DNA from 3 places in the Centipeda dianae genome. Region 3 is predicted to be linked to each of the others. Evidence: riboswitches for the same ligand, from Rfam matches in the RefSeq annotation. Region 3 holds a riboswitch; each other region holds the start of a gene.
What was found. A riboswitch is a leader RNA that binds a small molecule or an ion and turns the genes downstream of it on or off. The one in region 3 is predicted to bind cobalamin.
Positions count from the first base shown of each region.

Region 1: linked by a shared signal. The riboswitch ahead of QU667_RS00380 (hypothetical protein) and the one ahead of QU667_RS10130 (methylmalonyl-CoA mutase family protein) in region 3 are both predicted to bind cobalamin.
Region 2: linked by a shared signal. The riboswitch ahead of QU667_RS00150 (TonB-dependent receptor plug domain-containing protein) and the one ahead of QU667_RS10130 (methylmalonyl-CoA mutase family protein) in region 3 are both predicted to bind cobalamin.

Region 1 covers NZ_CP128650.1:77,532-83,176, reverse strand. Annotated here, with positions in the region: gene QU667_RS00390 (ABC transporter substrate-binding protein) at 1-306, opposite strand, end outside; gene QU667_RS00385 (TonB-dependent receptor) at 402-2,585, opposite strand; gene QU667_RS00380 (hypothetical protein) at 2,582-2,785, opposite strand; cobalamin riboswitch at 2,776-2,989, opposite strand; gene QU667_RS00375 (SLC13 family permease) at 3,257-4,516, shown strand; gene QU667_RS00370 (serine hydroxymethyltransferase) at 4,688-5,645, shown strand, end outside.
Region 2 covers NZ_CP128650.1:26,192-31,836, reverse strand. Annotated here, with positions in the region: gene QU667_RS00155 (ABC transporter substrate-binding protein) at 1-661, opposite strand, end outside; gene QU667_RS00150 (TonB-dependent receptor plug domain-containing protein) at 735-3,149, opposite strand; cobalamin riboswitch at 3,468-3,656, opposite strand; gene QU667_RS00140 (deoxycytidylate deaminase) at 4,923-5,399, shown strand; gene mnmG (tRNA uridine-5-carboxymethylaminomethyl(34) synthesis enzyme MnmG) at 5,448-5,645, shown strand, end outside.
Region 3 covers NZ_CP128650.1:2,076,100-2,081,744, reverse strand. Annotated here, with positions in the region: gene metG (methionine--tRNA ligase) at 1-1,084, shown strand, start outside; gene QU667_RS10145 (TatD family hydrolase) at 1,081-1,869, shown strand; gene QU667_RS10140 (secretion protein HlyD) at 1,912-2,061, shown strand; gene QU667_RS10135 (ubiquitin-like domain-containing protein) at 2,279-3,016, shown strand; cobalamin riboswitch at 3,124-3,356, shown strand; gene QU667_RS10130 (methylmalonyl-CoA mutase family protein) at 3,802-5,645, shown strand, end outside.

The DNA.
Region 1 (5,645 bases), 390 kb from region 3:
TGGCGTGCCGTCGTGAAACCGCACCCCCTCGCGCAGATGAAACACCCACACGCGCCCCTCGTCCAACATCTCCCACGATGCGGCAAGGCAGGGGGCGGGCGCACCCGTCTCCTCATCCGCCGTGACGAGCGGCTCCCAGACACCGAGGATCTTGCTACAGTAGTAGCCGTCGTTCACGCCCGGCGCGAGCTGGCGGTATGCCGCGAGCACGATGGTATCGTCCGACGCGTCCCCCGCCGACGCTCCGCCCCGCTCCTGTGCGCCCTGTCCGCAGCCTGCAAGCGAGAGCAGAACCACGAGCAGCATGAATATGCGCAGACAGCGCATAACGCCCCTCCCTTCCTTTTAAGAACAACAAGAAGAGCAGAAATATTTCTGCCCTTCCTGTTCATGCTATGTCCTTAAAGATCCATCGACATCGTGAGCGCAATCGTGCGCGGCGTGGAGAGATAGAGGCTCTCCGCCGCACGCGAGGCGATCCAGTACTCCCGATCAAGCGCGTTGTAGAGCGTCAGCCCGAACGTCGTCGGGGTCGTGCCGATCTGTGTCCGATACGTCATGCCGAGATCGAGCACAGCCGTGGACGGCACCTTGAACTTCTCATTGCACGTCCACGCGCTGCCCGCATACGAGAGGCGCCCGAACGCGCTGAACTTCTCGTCCGCCGCATAGCGCACCATGAGCGCCCCGTTCCAGTTCGGCTGTCCGTCGAGCGTCCTGCCGTTGTTCTTGCCGTCCTTCGTCTTTTCGGAGGTCGCACGCAGATAGGAAAGCCCTGCCGCGAGCGACCATTTCGGCGCAATCTTGCCCGTCACGCCAAACTCGATGCCGCGATGGCGCTCCTCGCCGTCCTGCAGCTGATACTTGTCCGCCCCGCGCATGACATCGATGTTGTTCGCCTGTGTGATGTCAAAGAACGCGAGGGTATACAGCATATCCCGGTTCGCATACTTCACGCCGATCTCGTTCTGCTTCGTCTTGGCGGGCGGCAGAACCTCGCCGCTGTTCTTATATTTGCTGCTGACCACCGAGCCGACGTCGAAGTACTCCGCATGACTGACATAGACGGATGTATCCTTCGTCGGGCGGTAGGTGAGGGCATAGGTCGGCGTGGTCGCACTCGAATCCACGCTCGTCTTTACCTGCCCCGTATTCAAATCGTATGCCTTCACATTCGCCGCATGGTGATGCACGCCGAGCAGCACATCCCACTTGTTGATCGTGATCGTATCGACGAGCGAGATGCCCTTGATCGAGGTCTTGTTGTTCATCGCCTCCTCGTATGCCGTCGTCGGAGCCGTATGCTGATTCAGAACGCCCGTATAGATATTGCCCGTACCGAGTTTATAGACGGTACCGCCCTTCTTTGCCGCCTCGCGTTCCCGCCATGCGCGATCCACCGCAAGGGTCAGATCGTGCTCCGTCTTTCCCGCGCGGAGTTTTCCGTTCACCCCCATCTGGATGTAGTTCGCGCGCTGCGGGGTCGTCGTCGTCTGCTCCTCAAGATCGAAATCGCCCGCGTCATTCTTGATGACGAGCGCACTGTAGCGGTACATGACATTCTTGTTCAGCTTGTTCTTGAGGTAGCCTGCGTTGACGAAGCCCTTCCACGCCTCCGAGAATTTCTGCTCGTGGTTGAGAATCGCCATCCAGCCGTAGCTCTCCTTGTCCATGCCGTCAAACGCATAGTTGCGCGATGCCTTCGGCACGGCGGGGAGATGTGTGACACCACTGCCAATCTTGAACCAGCGCTGACCGCCGGCCACCTGATTCTGACGGTAGCCCGTGAAGAAGTTCGTCTTGCTCTTTGCGTCCTCGTGGTCGATATTGACGTAGATGCTCGCGGACTTCACCTTCTGCCCGTCAACCGCCGTCTCGCCGTCCACCTTCTCCGCCATGAGGCGTGCGCCCCAGTCCTTGTTCCCGCCGAAGCGGCGTGCGAGGTCAAAATACGCCCCCGCCATGCTCTGCCCAGAGTGCGTCAGCGTCAGACGCGTGATCGGCTCCTCGCCCGCACGCTTCGTCGTAAAGTTGATGATGCCGCCCGCCGCATTCGTTTCATAATGCGTTCCCGTAGACGCAATGCCGCTGTTCGGACCGGAGATCACATCCGCCTTCTCCACGGCATACATCGGCGCGTTGAACTGCGTGAACATCCCCGGCACGCCGTTGACAAAGGTATTCGTCCCGTTCGAGCGGAATCCGCGGTGCTGGAAATCGTTGTGCAGAACGCTGCCCACGGGGCGGATCGACGGCGAGACCGCAAGCACGCTGTCGAGCGGCTGGCTCGGATCGCCGAACGACTTGATCGTCTCCTGTGTGATGTTCGTCGTCGTGAACGGCGTCTCCATCGTGTCCTTGCTGCCGAGGAAGCCGACACTGCCCTCACGCGCGACAAAAACGCCCTCCGGCCCATCCTCCTCCACCGCTGCCTCGCGCTCCCCCGCGACCTCGACGGGCGCGAGCTCATAGGTGTCGAGCGTCCCCCCGTGGGCATCCGTCCTCTCTGCGGCGCTTGCCGCACCCATCCACATCGAGCCGACAGCCGCAAGCGCGACCGCAAGCGCCAGCTTTCGTTTCGTCATGTCCATTTCCTCCCTGCTGCGCGGGTATCTCCGCCCGTGCGCTCCTCCATGCACATCCCCATCTTCATCGTGCGCTCATATACAAAAGCCCCGTCCACGGCAGACGGGGCTTTCCCACACGAAAAAAGCCTGCCGTCCTGTCCATCGCAGGATGCAGAGGAGAGCGACGCTCCCCCACGGGGCGCAGCACTCCGGCGCACGAGATTCGGTAGGTCTTCCGGCTCTGCATCATCGTCCGCCTCACCTTCCCGGTTTCCCAGTGGTCGAAGCGCGCACACACGGCTTCCTGAGGTTTTCTCTGCATTACGGCGGCGGGACCGCATCGGCTTATGAAGTCACGGCATTGCCGCGCTTCCCGATTTCCCTGTTACACTCTTTCGAGTACCGAACCTGCTTATGAAGTTTGGATTTCAGTATAAGTGAATGCCGCTCTGTTTGTCAATCGTTTTTCGTTCCACATAAATGGTATGATATATATACGAAAGGAAAACATAACCGCTATTTATGTTTTTAATGTCAAAGTTTCATAGGTCGTTCGTCCGTTTTTGGCAGGAAAAACCAAAAGAGAGAGAGAATTATAAGAATTCGTCAAAAGAAAGTCTCTGAAATTTCCAAGGGAGACTAATCGGATCACCGCGATCCGCAACGAACTGTATGAAGGAGATGTATTCATGGATGCAGCAATGCTCACACTTGGGGTTCTCGGCGTGGCGGCGTTCCTCTTCGCCACCGAGATCATCCCGCTTGCCGTGACGGCGATGGGCGCGGCGATCGCGCTCGGACTCTTGGGGGTGCTCACCCCCGCACAGGTTTTCTCCGGGCTCTCGAACTCCACCGTCGTCCTGTTCGCCGGTATGTTCATCATCGGTGCGGCGATGTTCCAGACGGGGCTCGCGCAAAAAATCGGCATCGCCGTCGTCAAAAAATCGGGCAATGACGAACGTGCATTGATGGCGGCACTGATGCTCATAACGATCATCCTCTCGTCCGTGTCCTCGAACACGGCGACGGTCGCCTGCCTCATGCCCGTCGTCATCCAGATCTGCGCCGCCGCGCGGCTGCCCGTCTCACCGCAGCTGATGGCGCTCGCCGTCGCGGCGAACGTCGGCGGTACGATCACGATGATCGGCACGCCGCCGAACATCCTCATGAGCGCGACGCTCGGCGCGAGCGGGCTCACGCCGTTCGGCTTCTTCGAGTTCGCATGGATCGGCGTCCCGCTCTCGATCATCGGCATGATCTATATGCTGACCATCGGGCGCAAACTCTGCCCGCGCCGGCTCGTGGACAGCGAGGCCGTTACGGGTGAGGAGGAGGAGGCAAAGGATCCGCGCAAGATGATGATCTGCGCCGCGATCCTCGTCGGTGTCGTCATCGCCATGGTGCTCGAAAAGCAGATCAACGTCCCCATGCAGACCTCCGCCATCATCGGCGGTCTCCTCTGCGTCCTCACAGGCTGCCTCACGGAGAAACAGGCGTATCAGGGCGTGGACTGGACGACCATCTTCCTCTTTGCGGGGATGCTCCCGCTCGCCAGCGCCATGGATCACAGCGGCGCAGGCAAGCTCATCGCGGACTTCGTCGTCGGGCTCATCGGCAGCAGTCCCGCGCCCATGGTCATCGTCACGGCAATGTTCATCCTCTCCTGCGGCCTGACGCAGTTCATGTCGAACACAGCGGCATCCGCGCTCCTCGCGCCGATCGCGATCTCCATCGCCCAGACCATCGGTGTCTCGCCGTACCCTGTCGTCATGGCAATCGGCATCGCAGCATCCTGCGCATTCACCACACCGGTCGCAACCCCGCCGAACACGCTCGTCCTTGGTCCCGGCCAGTTCCGCTTCATGGACTACGTCAAGGTTGGTCTCCCACTGGTCTTTGTTTCGCTGATCACCTGCCTTGTCATCATCCCGCTCGTCTGGCCGTTCTGATCGGAAACACCGACAGACGCCCCCTACATATAAACGGCGGCAGGCGCATTGCTCCGCATCGTGCACGACCGTGAACCATAGGAACTGAAAAACAGTACTGTTCATCAATGACAGGTGTATCCGTCCGATATGCCTGTCATTTCATTGTGCATCCATGAGGAGAGATCTACCATGAAAAAAGAAGAAATGCTTCAACATCTGAAGGCACTCGATCCCGCCATCTTTACCCTGCTGCAGGACGAGATCTGCCGCCAACGCTGCACGCTCTCACTGATCCCGACCGAGAGCGCCATCTCTCCGCTTGCCGCCTTCCTTGAGGGAAGCGCACTCGCCAACAGCACACTTGATACATACGGCGCAGCGCATACCTCCTCCATCGAGGAGCTGGTACGCACACGCGCACAGGATCTGTTCGGCAGCGAGCACGCCGTCGTGCGCCTCGGGGGCATCGCCGCCGCCTCGCGTGTCGCATTTCTCGCACTGCTGCACCCGGGGGATACCGTCCTCTCCTTTAACCGCAGGAAGGAGGAACACTGCGCGGGACTGAACTATCATTTTGAGAGCTTCGGCATCGACCCCGTCGCACAGCGCGTGGACTGGGACGAGGTCATGCAGCTCGCCGAGCGCGTGCGCCCGCGCCTCATCATCTTCTCCCCCGTCAGCTATCCGTGCATACCGAACTACGAACGGCTCACCGAAGTCGCGCGTGCCGTGGGCGCCTATCTCTGGGTGGACATCGGACAGTGTGTCGGGCTCGTCGCGGCGGGGCTCATCCCCTCGCCCGTCGCGTGCGCCGATGTCGTGAGTTTCCCGACGAACGATGCCCTCCGCGGACCGGACGGCGCCATCCTGCTCTGCAAAAAAGAGCTCGCCGCACGCATGGATGCCGCCGTCGCAAATACAGGACACAGCGCCCTGCACATGAACCACCTCGCCGCCCTCGGCTTTGCCCTGCACGCAGCCGCACAGCCGAAGTTCCGTACCTACAGTGAGCAGGTGCTCTCCTCTGCCGCCGCACTTGCCGCCGCCCTCCGCGAACGCGACATCGAACTCCTCGCGGGCGGCACCGAGACCCACCTCCTCCTCGCTGCGCCCGCAGCGGGCGTTGATCTCATGGAGTCCGTGCGCA
Region 2 (5,645 bases), 340 kb from region 3:
TGACGAGGGCGCGCGGACGCTGCTCCATGCCTGCGGTCTTTTCCGCGACAAACGCGATTTCATGCTCCATCTCGCCCACGAGTGCATCGGCGCGTTCCTCCCGCCCGAAGATGCGCCCGAGACTTTGGATGTCCGCATACTCCTGCGCGATGGTCTTGGTCCTCACCGCACGCGCGGAGGACGGCGCGATGTAGGTGTGCACGCCGCGCCCCTGCCAAAATGCCGCACTCCGCAGCACCTTCGGTGAGAAGGTGGACGACCAGCCGACGATGAGATCGGGCTGCATCATGAGAATGGTCTCCACGTCCAGATTTTCAAGGCTCGTGTAGGGAATCGCCTCGTATGCCGCGCGGTATTCGGGACGGATGTACTTCACATTCGGCACGCCCATCCCCGCAATGATCCGATCCCCCACACCGAGCGCGAGAAGCGTCTCGATGGAGTTCTGCCAGACGGCGACGACGCGCTGCGGCGGCTGCTCGTAGAGCTGAGAGACCGGTGCTCCCTTCTCGTCGATGTTCTCAATCGTAACGGGCGTATACGCCGCATCCGCCTGCGCCGGCATCGCGGGACGACGCTCATTCTCATGCACCTTGACGACCGGACTGCACGCCGCGCACAGGAGAGCGAGGACGATGAGCAATATATATGAAAGTTTCATCCTTCCTCCTACAAGAAAGAGACGCAAGGCATCCTTTGGGAAGAATGTCTTGCGTCCTTTCATTTCCGAACAATTAGAACGTGTAGCGAGCGCCGACCATCACACTGCGCGCAGGCATGGTGGAGGAGCCAAGTCCGTTGTAGGAGCTATAGGAGGTCTGATATGCCTCGTTCGTGAGGTTGTTGACGGTGATATATCCCGTCAGATCGGGCGTAAAGCTGTAGTTGATGTTCCAGTCAAGGACGAGGAACTGGCGATCCGTAAAGGCTCTCAGGTTGTTCCCCGTGTACCAGTTCATCAGCAGTCCCGTATAGAGCTTCTGATTCTCATAGGAAAGGTTGAGCGCATAGTGGTTCTGCGGGCGGAGGCGGTTCATCTGTGTGTTGATGTCGTCCTCGCCGTTAAGCCCCCAGCTCGGATCGACATTCCAGCCGCTCTTGACCTGCCATTTATCATCCATATGCGAGTAGGATGCACTCATTGTGACGTGCTTGTCAAAGGCGTGGTCAAACGTGATGTTAAAGGACGTCTTGTCCTCGCGGGCATTGACTGCCGTGTAGTCATAACCAGGAATCGACGCATCCCAGATGGGGAACGATGCAATCGCGTTCGACATCCGCGTCCAGTCATAATGAACTGCAAGGGCGGAATGCTGCGAGAACTCCTTGCGTACGCCAAGCGTCCACACATCACCACGCTCATTTTCGAGCGGCGTCTTGTAGATGCCGTGCAGTGTCGTATAGTCTCCCTGCCGCACGGGACGATAGATCTGTGTCCAACCGCCATATACGCTGAGCGTATCATCGATCAGATACTCCGTATTGAGCACAGGTGTGATGAGATGGGATTTTCCTTTTCCCTTGAATCCGGCATTGCCCGTGTAATCATAATCCGAGTAGTAAGTATAGCGGAGCGCCGGGGTCAGGTCCCAGTTCGGCGTGATGTGGATCTTGTCCTGCACATAGCCGATCACCGTGTTACGGCTCGTTGTAGATTCCACATATTTTCTTGTACGCCGGCTATAGTATTTTTCAACAGTCTTAGCACGATCATAGGTTAGGCTCGCAATAACATCGTTCTTGCCGATTGCTCGCGCATACTGCACTTGAACGCCCTGATTACGTTCTTTCTGCCATCCCGTCGGCTCTGTGGCTGTACCGTCGGTCTTCTCCAGCCATTCCTGCACCTTCGCCGGATCGCCGCCCGGGAATGGTGCGAGATTTTCACGAATCCACTGTTTCAGCTCGGCAGCCGTCGCACCGCCCGGAAAGCGTGCCTGATAGTCTGCGGCGGGGTCATCACTAAGTGACCATCTGTATTTATCACGAGAGGAGTAGCGATGATTCTGGTAATAGAGGCGAACAAAACTCTCCATACCATTGTCCTTGTCGAATGTCCACTTCAGCTCCCAGTCATTATTCTTAAACCGACTGAACGAGTTGTATACCTTGCCATCAAGTGCATATAGGTTCGCGTAACCCGGGTTGTCTGCGTCACCGAATGCGGGATCGCCGACCAATTGATTACTGCTGTTCAGCTTGCCAACGGCAGCTGCAAAGATAATACGCTCCCAGTCGTCCTGATTCCAGTATTTGAGACGCGGCGTCGAGATCGGGTAGCCATCCTTGCCTGCCTTGTAGTTGTACCAGAGCTTGATGCTCTGCTCCTTGCCGAGATCCTTGTCGAGACGGATGTTGACCGCCTCTTCCTTCCAACGCGAGCCGCCGAGCGTACCTGTCCTGCCCGTCTCGCCGTCCACATACTCCGTATCACCGCTCATCGTCTTTGTCACCGTGCCGAAATAGTGGAAGGTCGGATCGTCCTGCAGCGCACCCGAGAGGGTGAGCGCATAGTTGTGCTTGTGCCACGAGCCTGTGGAAAGATCGAGCGTCCCCTTCTGCTCGACTGCGCCCTTGCGCGTGATGATGTTGATGACACCTCCCGTCGCGTCCGGTCCATAGACGGATGCGCCGGGTCCCTTGATGACCTCGATCTTGTCCACGCTCTCGATGCCGAGCATCTGGTCGAGGTTGACCCCTGTGGACTTGCTGCCCGAGGTGCTCCGACTGTTAAAGCGGGTGCTCGTGAGGTTGTCCACGCGCCGCCCGTCGATGAGGATGACGACACGCGAGTCGCCGTTGATAAGCACGCCGTTGTTATAGGTCTGGTACCCGTACTCGCCGCCGCGATAGCCGGGGTTCTGGAACGTCACGCCCGGGATACGCTTGATCGCCTCGGTGAGATCCGTGTAGTGACGCTTCTCGATCTCCTCGCGCGTGATGACCTTCACATCGCCGCCCGTGCGGTAGTAGGACTGCTCTGTCACCGTGTCGCCGAACTGGTTGATCGTCTGCTCCGCCTCGACCACGATATTATCAATCGTGTAGGACTGCAGATTCTCATCATGTCCCGCATAGACAGAGGTCTGCCCCCCCCCCGTGGACAAGAGCCCTGCGAGGACTGCAAGCGTAAGATGTCTCTTCTTCATATTCGTCATTTCCTCCTTGATCGGGCATAGCCCTTCCATCCCATGCAACACCCTCCGGCATTGCTGACCGACTGCATAAAAAAAGGCTTCCCACACAAAGAAAGCCGCCGCGTTGCCACGGTATCGGCTCCCCTCCCCATCGCTCGTGGATTACCGGAAGCACTGATAAATTCAGCCATGCCATCTTGACGTATCTTTTTTGCCTGCACTGTGTCGACAAATCCTCCACATAGCTTTGGCTATGCGTCCGGTTTATCTCCTTGTTCAGACAAAAAATCTACACCAATCTGACAGACTTCATTTTATCAGCGATTCCTTACAGGTCGCGCAAAACAGGCAGTTCTCCTGGCTCGGATTCCTCGCTCGGCTGCGCCTTCCCAAGGATCGCTCCTCAGTGACGGGACTTCTCCCATGCAGCTCTGCTCCTCCTCACAGTGGCGGGACCGCTTTGGCTTGTACCAAATTCCCTATTAAGCCCTCACGGGCACCTGTTTTCTATATAGTTTTATACAAATTGACATCATTCTATTTTATATTTCATGTTTTGTCAATCCTATATTAACAGAGATTTCTTCTCAATTTTTGAACAGAGGTGGGAAGAGCGTCAGATGCTTGACGAACTGCGCGAATTGAAGTAAAATAAGCATAGAAAAAGGGCACTGCCGATGGGCGGCCGCCCCCTATATAACCGGAGAGAATCCCCGCCTATTGTTTGGAGACGCAAGGCGGGTTTTCTCATTTATCTTTTTACTGACAGAATCAGTATGGTATATACTACGAGAAATGATAGGAACTCATAGGTATCCATGTGTATTCCCCCTTTCGGGGGCGAGATTAGCCGCCTACCGTTTTTGATAGCAGTGCCTTTTCTCATTATAGCAAACAAATGTATGCAGTGCAAGCCTTGACGAACTGCGCGAATTGAAGTAAAATAAGCATAGAAAAAGGGCACTGCCGCTCAGCGGTTGCCCCCAATGTTATAGCAGAGATTACCCCGCCTACGATTTGGAGCGCAAGGCGGGGCTTTCTCATTTATCGTTTAACGGATAAGACTAAGATGGTGAACACAACGAGAAACGTCAAGAACTCGTAGGTCTCCATGCAGATCCCCCCTTTCGGGGGCTGAGTTGCCACTGCGCCTATCAGTGCCTTTTCTCATTATAGCAAACAAATGTATGCAGTGCAAGCCTTGACGAACTGCTCGAATTGAAGTAAAATAAGCATAGAAAAAGGGCACTGCCGCTCAGCGGTTGCCCCTTATACACGCGAGAAGTTCCCCGTCTGCAGTTTGGAGCGCAAGGCGGGGCTTTCTCATTTATCGTTTAACGGATAAGACTAAGACGGTAAACACAACGAGAAACGTCAAGAACTCGTAGGTCTCCATGCAGATCCCCCCTTTCGGGGGCTGAGTTGCCACTGCGCCTATCAGTGCCTTTTCTCATTATAGCAAACGCGTGTATGCAGTGCAAGCCTTGACGAACTGCGCGAATTGAAGTAAAATAAGCATAGAAAAAGGGCACTGCCGATGGGCGGCCGCCCCTCAGAGTTGGAATAATCCGCCTACATGTTGGAAGCGTGCGGCGGATTTTTCTTGTTTAGAACTTGATCGCGAGGATCAAGGCAATGAGCAGAATGAGAAACACAAACATCTCATAGATACCCATACCATCACCCCCCTTCGTATTTGAAAGGGGCAAGATTAGCCGCCTACCGTTACTGGCAGTGCCTTATTTCATTATATCAAACAAATGTATGTAGTGCAAGGAGAGTAGCATGATTATCTCTTGGGACGAATACTTCATGGGCGTTGCGATCTTCTCCGCCTACCGCAGCAAGGATCCACACACGCAGGTCGGCGCGTGCATCGTCAACGAGGACAAGCACATCGTCGGTGTCGGCTACAACGGTATGCCGAACGGCTGCGACGACCGCGAGTACCCGTGGGGACGGACGGGGGAATTCACGGAGCAGAAATATCCCTATGTTGTGCACGCCGAACTCAACGCCATCCTCAACGCAAGTACGTCACTGAAGGGCTGTCGTATCTACGTGTCGCTCTTCCCGTGCAACGAATGCTGCAAGGCAATCATCCAGAGCGGCATCCGCGAGGTTGTCTACCTCTCGGACAAATACGCCGTGAGCGAGGCGACGAAGATCTCCAAGCGGATGTTTGACTCTGCGGGCGTTCGTTGGCGGCGCATGGAGACGGATCTCGCCGAGGTACCCGTAAACTTTATGGTAAAGGAATAACACAAAAACATTACAATTTATGTGATAAAACCAAAAGGAAATCATTACGTGAACAGTACTACAGATTATGATATTATCGTCATTGGCGCAGGGCACGCAGGTGTCGAAGCGGCGCTTGCGGCGGCACGCATGGGACGGCGTACCCTCATCGTCACGCTTTCGCTCGACAACATCGCCATGATGCCATGCAACCCGTCCGTCGGCGGCCCAGGCAAGAGCCACCTCGTCCGCGAGATCGATGCGCTC
Region 3 (5,645 bases):
CCCCGTGCAGGAGGTTGCGGAGGAGGCGTACTTCTTCCGCATGAGCAAGTATGCGGATCGTCTGCTTGCCTACATCAAGGAGCACCCCGACTTTATTCAGCCCGCCTCGCGCCGCAACGAGATGATTGCGTTCATCGAGCAGGGGCTTGAGGATCTGTGCGTCTCGCGCACCTCGTTCGACTGGGGCATCCCCGTGCCGTTCGACCCGAAGCACGTCGTCTACGTCTGGTTCGACGCGCTCACGAACTACCTTACGCCGATCGGCTACATGGACGACAAGGCGAAATTCAACCACTACTGGCCGGCGGACGTACACCTTGTCGGCAAGGAGATCGTGCGTTTTCACACGATCATCTGGGGCTGTATGCTGATGGCACTCGGGCTGGATCTTCCGAAAAAGGTCTACGGGCACGGTTGGCTCATCGTGGACGGCGCAAAGATGTCGAAGTCCGTCGGCAACGTGGTCGATCCGATTGCACTCATCGAGGAGTTCGGTGCGGATGCCGTGCGCTACTTCCTGCTGCGCGAGATCACGCTCGGGCAGGACGGCAACATCTCCCGCGACACGCTCATCGGGCGCATCAACGCCGATCTGGCGAACGATCTCGGCAATCTGCTGCACAGAACCCTTTCGATGGCAAAGAAATATCGGAAGGGCGTTGTCCGGAAGGGCGCGGGGCGCACGGACTTCGATGCGGCGCTTGAGGAAATGGCACAGGAGACCGTCAAGACCTATACGGCGCAGATGGAGCAGATGGAGCTGTCTGCTGCGATTAAGACGGCGTGGGCACTGATCTCGCGCACCAATAAATACATTGATGAAACAGCGCCGTGGACGCTCGCAAAGGACGAAGCGCGGGCGGCGGCGCTTGACGCCGTGCTCTATCATCTCATCGAATCGCTGCGCGTGACGAGCATCCTGATCTCGCCGTTCCTGCCCGTGACCGCACGTCGCATCCACGAGCAGCTGGGCTTTGCGTCGGACTTTGACAGCGTGCAGCTCTCCGATGCCGTGTGGGGCGGCACGGAGGACGGGCATACGGTCGGCACAGCGGAGCAGCTTTTTCCGCGCATCGAAGTATGAGCGCGGTATTCATCGACACCCACGCCCACCTCTGCGATGAGAAATTCGACGAGGATCGCGTGGAGGTGATTGCACGCGCCGCCGAGGCGGGGGTCGCGCAGATTATCAGCATGGGGGACACGATGGCGGCATCGGCACAGGTCGTTGCGGATGCGGAGCAGTATCCCGCACTCTATGCCGCCGTTGGCGTGCATCCCGAGAGCGCGTGCGTGCTGACGGATGCGGAGCGCGCACAACTTCTTGCGTGGGCGAATCATCCGAAGGTGGTCGCGATCGGTGAGATCGGGCTCGACTACTACTGGGAGAAAGATCCGCAGGTGCGTGCCGTGCAACGGGAGATGTTCGTCACGCAGCTGGACATTGCACGTGCGGCGGGACTGCCCGTCTGCATCCACGACCGCGAGGCGCACGGCGATACACTTGCGATACTGAGGACGGAGGGGCAGGGGGTTACGGGCGTGCTCCACTGCTACTCGGGCAGTCTTGAGATGGCGCGTGCGCTGTGGAAGATGGGGTACTATATCGGCATCGACGGACCCCTTACGTTCAAGAATGCGGCAAAGCTGCCCGACATCGTGCGCGAAGCGCCGCGTGAGCGTTTGCTCATCGAAACGGACAGCCCCTACCTCGCGCCCGTACCGAGGCGCGGCAAGCGCAACGAGCCCGCCTATGTCGCCTTTGTTGCGGCAAAGATCGCAGAGCTGCGCGAAGAGAGTGTGGAGGAGGTCGCGACGTACACAACGGAGAACGCGCGGCGGCTGTATCCGAAGCTGGGTGTGGGATGACGCACGGCGCAAGCCCGATGTACCTAGGGAATCGCTGATAAAATGAAGTCTGTCAGATTGGTGCAGATTTTTTGCCCTGTCAAGGAGACAAACCGGACTCATAGCAAGGGCTATGTGGAGGATTTGTCGACAATGAGAGGGCGAAAAAGATACGCCAAGATGGCACGGCTGAATTTATCGGTGCTTCCCTAGCTCTTTGAAACAGCATTCCAACGATTTTCTTGTTCTATCGTATATCATCGCCCTGTGCGTGGAGAAATTCTCTGCGTGCAGGGCTTTTGTGTGGGACGAATATCCTTCTCAGTGGCGGGAAAGGTGTGAAAACACGGGCTGAAAATATTCTGAATCCCATTTTTCATGAAAAATTCAGCGTAAAGTGGGAAAATGCCATCAGCAAAGGGGGAGTTCTATGCAGTGGAAGAAACTGGGACAGCTGATTCAGACAAAGAAAAACACCTTGTTCTGCGCTACGTTGGCGGGGATGATGCTTTTTTCCAGCGGATTCACGATGAACGGATTGCCGAAGAATATGCAGCGCGTGAGCGTGCACGTGGACGGCAAGACCATCACCGACATGACGGTGCAGACGAGACCCGATGATATTTTTGAGAAGCTTGGCGTACAGCTCGGTGCGAAGGACACCTACGAGGTGTTTCACAACGAGGGGGAACGCCATACCGAGATTTCTGTGCGCCGTGCCGTTCCCGTGAGCATCTCGTTCTGGGATGACACGCAGCAGGTTATGACGAGCGGGCGCACCGTCGGCGATGTCATAGCGGAGTACGGCTATAACCCGCATGAGGTGGACGTAACACCGTCCATGGATACCCCCGTCACGGCGGATCTTGTGATCGAACTGACGGAGAACGAGCAGGCAGCCGAACAGCGCCGTGCGCGTGAGCGCGAGGCGGATCGCGTGAGCCGCGGCATTCCGCGCTACCGTGCGGCATACACGATGTACGCATCGGCGTACCTTCCGGGGGACGGCGGCGGCAGCGGTGTCACGGCGACGGGCATGGTCGCCCGCCGCGGCGTCGTCGCGGTCGATCCCGACATCATTCCGCTCGGCTCGCGCCTCTACATCCCCGGCTACGGCGAGGCGATTGAGTTCGGCCGTCGCAGCGTCGAGGTCTATGTCATCGACTAATTGAATTTATGCATAAAAGGAATCACTGTGAGATAATTCACGCAGTGATTCTTTTTTTGTTGACAAAGGAAGTCTTTAGTGGTACTATTCTATCGTACCATAAAAACTAAATATGTATTGGATCAAGTGCAGAGGTTTTGTTTGACAGAGCCTCGATTGCTTCATAGGGAATCCGGTATGGGAGTTATGGACTTCATAAGCCGGAGCGGTCACGCCACTGTAACAGGGAGCGAGTCCACGCGCTGACCTTGCGTCAGCAGTCACTGGGGGGAAATCTCCGGGAAGGTGTGGATGAGCGATGAACTGGAGCCAGGAGACCTGCTTGATTGACAATCACCGATTGACCTGCGAGTGATGGGGATGGAGATTTTGCGGATTCGTTCGCCTCAAGAGAGAGTTTGGCATCATAGACCGAACCAAATGGGGAACTGAGTAACGATACCGAAAAAGCCCGTTCTGCACACCGTGGAATGGGCTTTTTCTTTGCATACATTCCGGTGGTGCGTGGAACGATCCTGAGGAGATCTGTGTGTATGTGAAAAGAATCCCATACCCAGAGATTTCCCCGGGATGAAGGAGTATGCGCTCCTTGGGGAAACATTGCTCATCTTTTCAGTTCTCGTTTTGCTTCCTATATGGAAGCTACGCTCTGAGGGTGGAAGCTCAGGGCGATTTTTTTTCAAGGAATGCAATTCCGCGCAATATGCCAGAATTGCTTTTTTCTTAGTCTGTTCATCCATTGAACGGACAGAGCCTTCCCGCAATAAATTAAAGGAGGACGTACTATGCCGGAAGAAAAAGAACGGTCGAGTGACGAGGAACTTCAGAAACTTCTGAAGAAATCGGCGGACATTGAGGATTTCCCCGACGTTCCGCTCGATGAATTCACGCCGCCCACAGACGAGGAGTGGAAAGCCGCGTGCGAGGCACTCCTCAAGGGCGCACCGTTTGAGAAGAAGATGTTCACAAAGACCTACGAGGGCATCACCTTCGACCCGATGTATACGCGGAAACACACGGAGGAGATCCTGCCGAAGAGTGTGATGCCCGGCATGGGAGACTACCTGCGCGGCGTGGACGCGGCAGGCTACATCGGGCGGCCGTGGGGCATCGCGCAGGCGTGCGATGAGACGCTGCCGTCGGAGAACAATGAGCTCCTGCGCCACGAGAACGACAAGGGCTCGACGATCTACCACATCGTACTTGACTCCGCTTCACGTGCGGGGATTGACGCGCGTCAGGCGGAGAAGGTCGGCGACCTCGGTACGAGTGTCACGACGGTCGAGGATATGCACACCATGCTCGCGGGACTTGATCTTGCGAAATTCCCGCTCTATATCTATGCGGGCGCGAATGCCGTCCCCCTGCTCTCCCTCGTTGCGGCGGCGCGTCGCGCGGCGGGCGAGGATGTGGGGAAGCTGCATGGCATCATCGGCGCGGATCCCATCGGCGCATTCGTGACGGACGGGAAGCTCCCCGCCTCCCTCGATGCCCACTATGACAGCCTCGCGGCGGCGGCACGTTGGGCGACGGCACATGCGCCGCGCGTCAGGACGGTGTTCGTCCGCAGCGATGTCTACAGCAGCGGCGGCGCAAACGATGTGCAGGAGGTCGCTGCGTGTCTGGCGACGGCGGCGGCGTATCTGCGCGCACTGTGCGAGCGCGGGCTGACGATTGACGAGGCGGCGGCGCAGATCGCGTTCGGCTTCTCCATGGGCGCGAACTTCTTCCTGCAGATCGCAAAGCTCCGCGCTGTGCGTCCGATCTGGGCGCAGATTGTAAAGGCGTTCGGCGGCAGCGCCGAATCGCAGAAGATGCACATCCACGCACGCCCCGCGCTCTTCTTCAAGACCATCTACGATCCGTATGTCAATATGCTCCGCAATACGACGGAGATCTTCTCGGGCGTCGTGGGCGGTATCGACTCGTTCGAGAGTGCGCCGTTCGACGAGCCGATCCGCAAGGGGGACGAGTTCTCGCGCCGCATCGCACGCAACATCCAGATCATGCTCCAAGAGGAGTTCGGCCTCCTCCAGCCCATCGACCCCGCGGGCGGCTCGTGGGCGGTCGAGACGCTGACGCGCCAGATGAAGGAAAAAATCTGGGCGCAGTTCCAAGAGATCGAGAAGCAGGGCGGCATCGTCGCGGCACTGCGCAGCGGCTTCGTGCAGGAGGGCATCGCCAAGGTGCTTGAGAGCCGCTTTAAGAGTGCGGATCTGCGCAAGGATCGCATTGTCGGCAACAATATGTACCCGAACATGACGGAGACCCTGCTCGACCCGCGTCCTGAGGACACGGCGGCGCTCAAGGAACAGCGCACGAAAGACATCGAGGCGTATCTCTCGGACATCGACACGGTGCATCGCGATGAGGCGCTTGCGGCATTCAAGGCGGACGGCACCCTTGACCATGGCATCGAGGCGGCGCTTGCGGGAGCGACGATTGCAGAGCTCATGGCGGCGGTCACGGAAGGGAAGGGCGCGGAGCAGATCGCTGCGATTGCGCCGCACCGTTGGAGCGAGCGGTTCGAAACGCTCCGAAGGCGCACGGAGGACTACAAGGCGGAGAAGAACGACAACGTGAAGATCTTCCTCGCGAACATGGGTCCGATCCCGCAGCACAAGGCGCG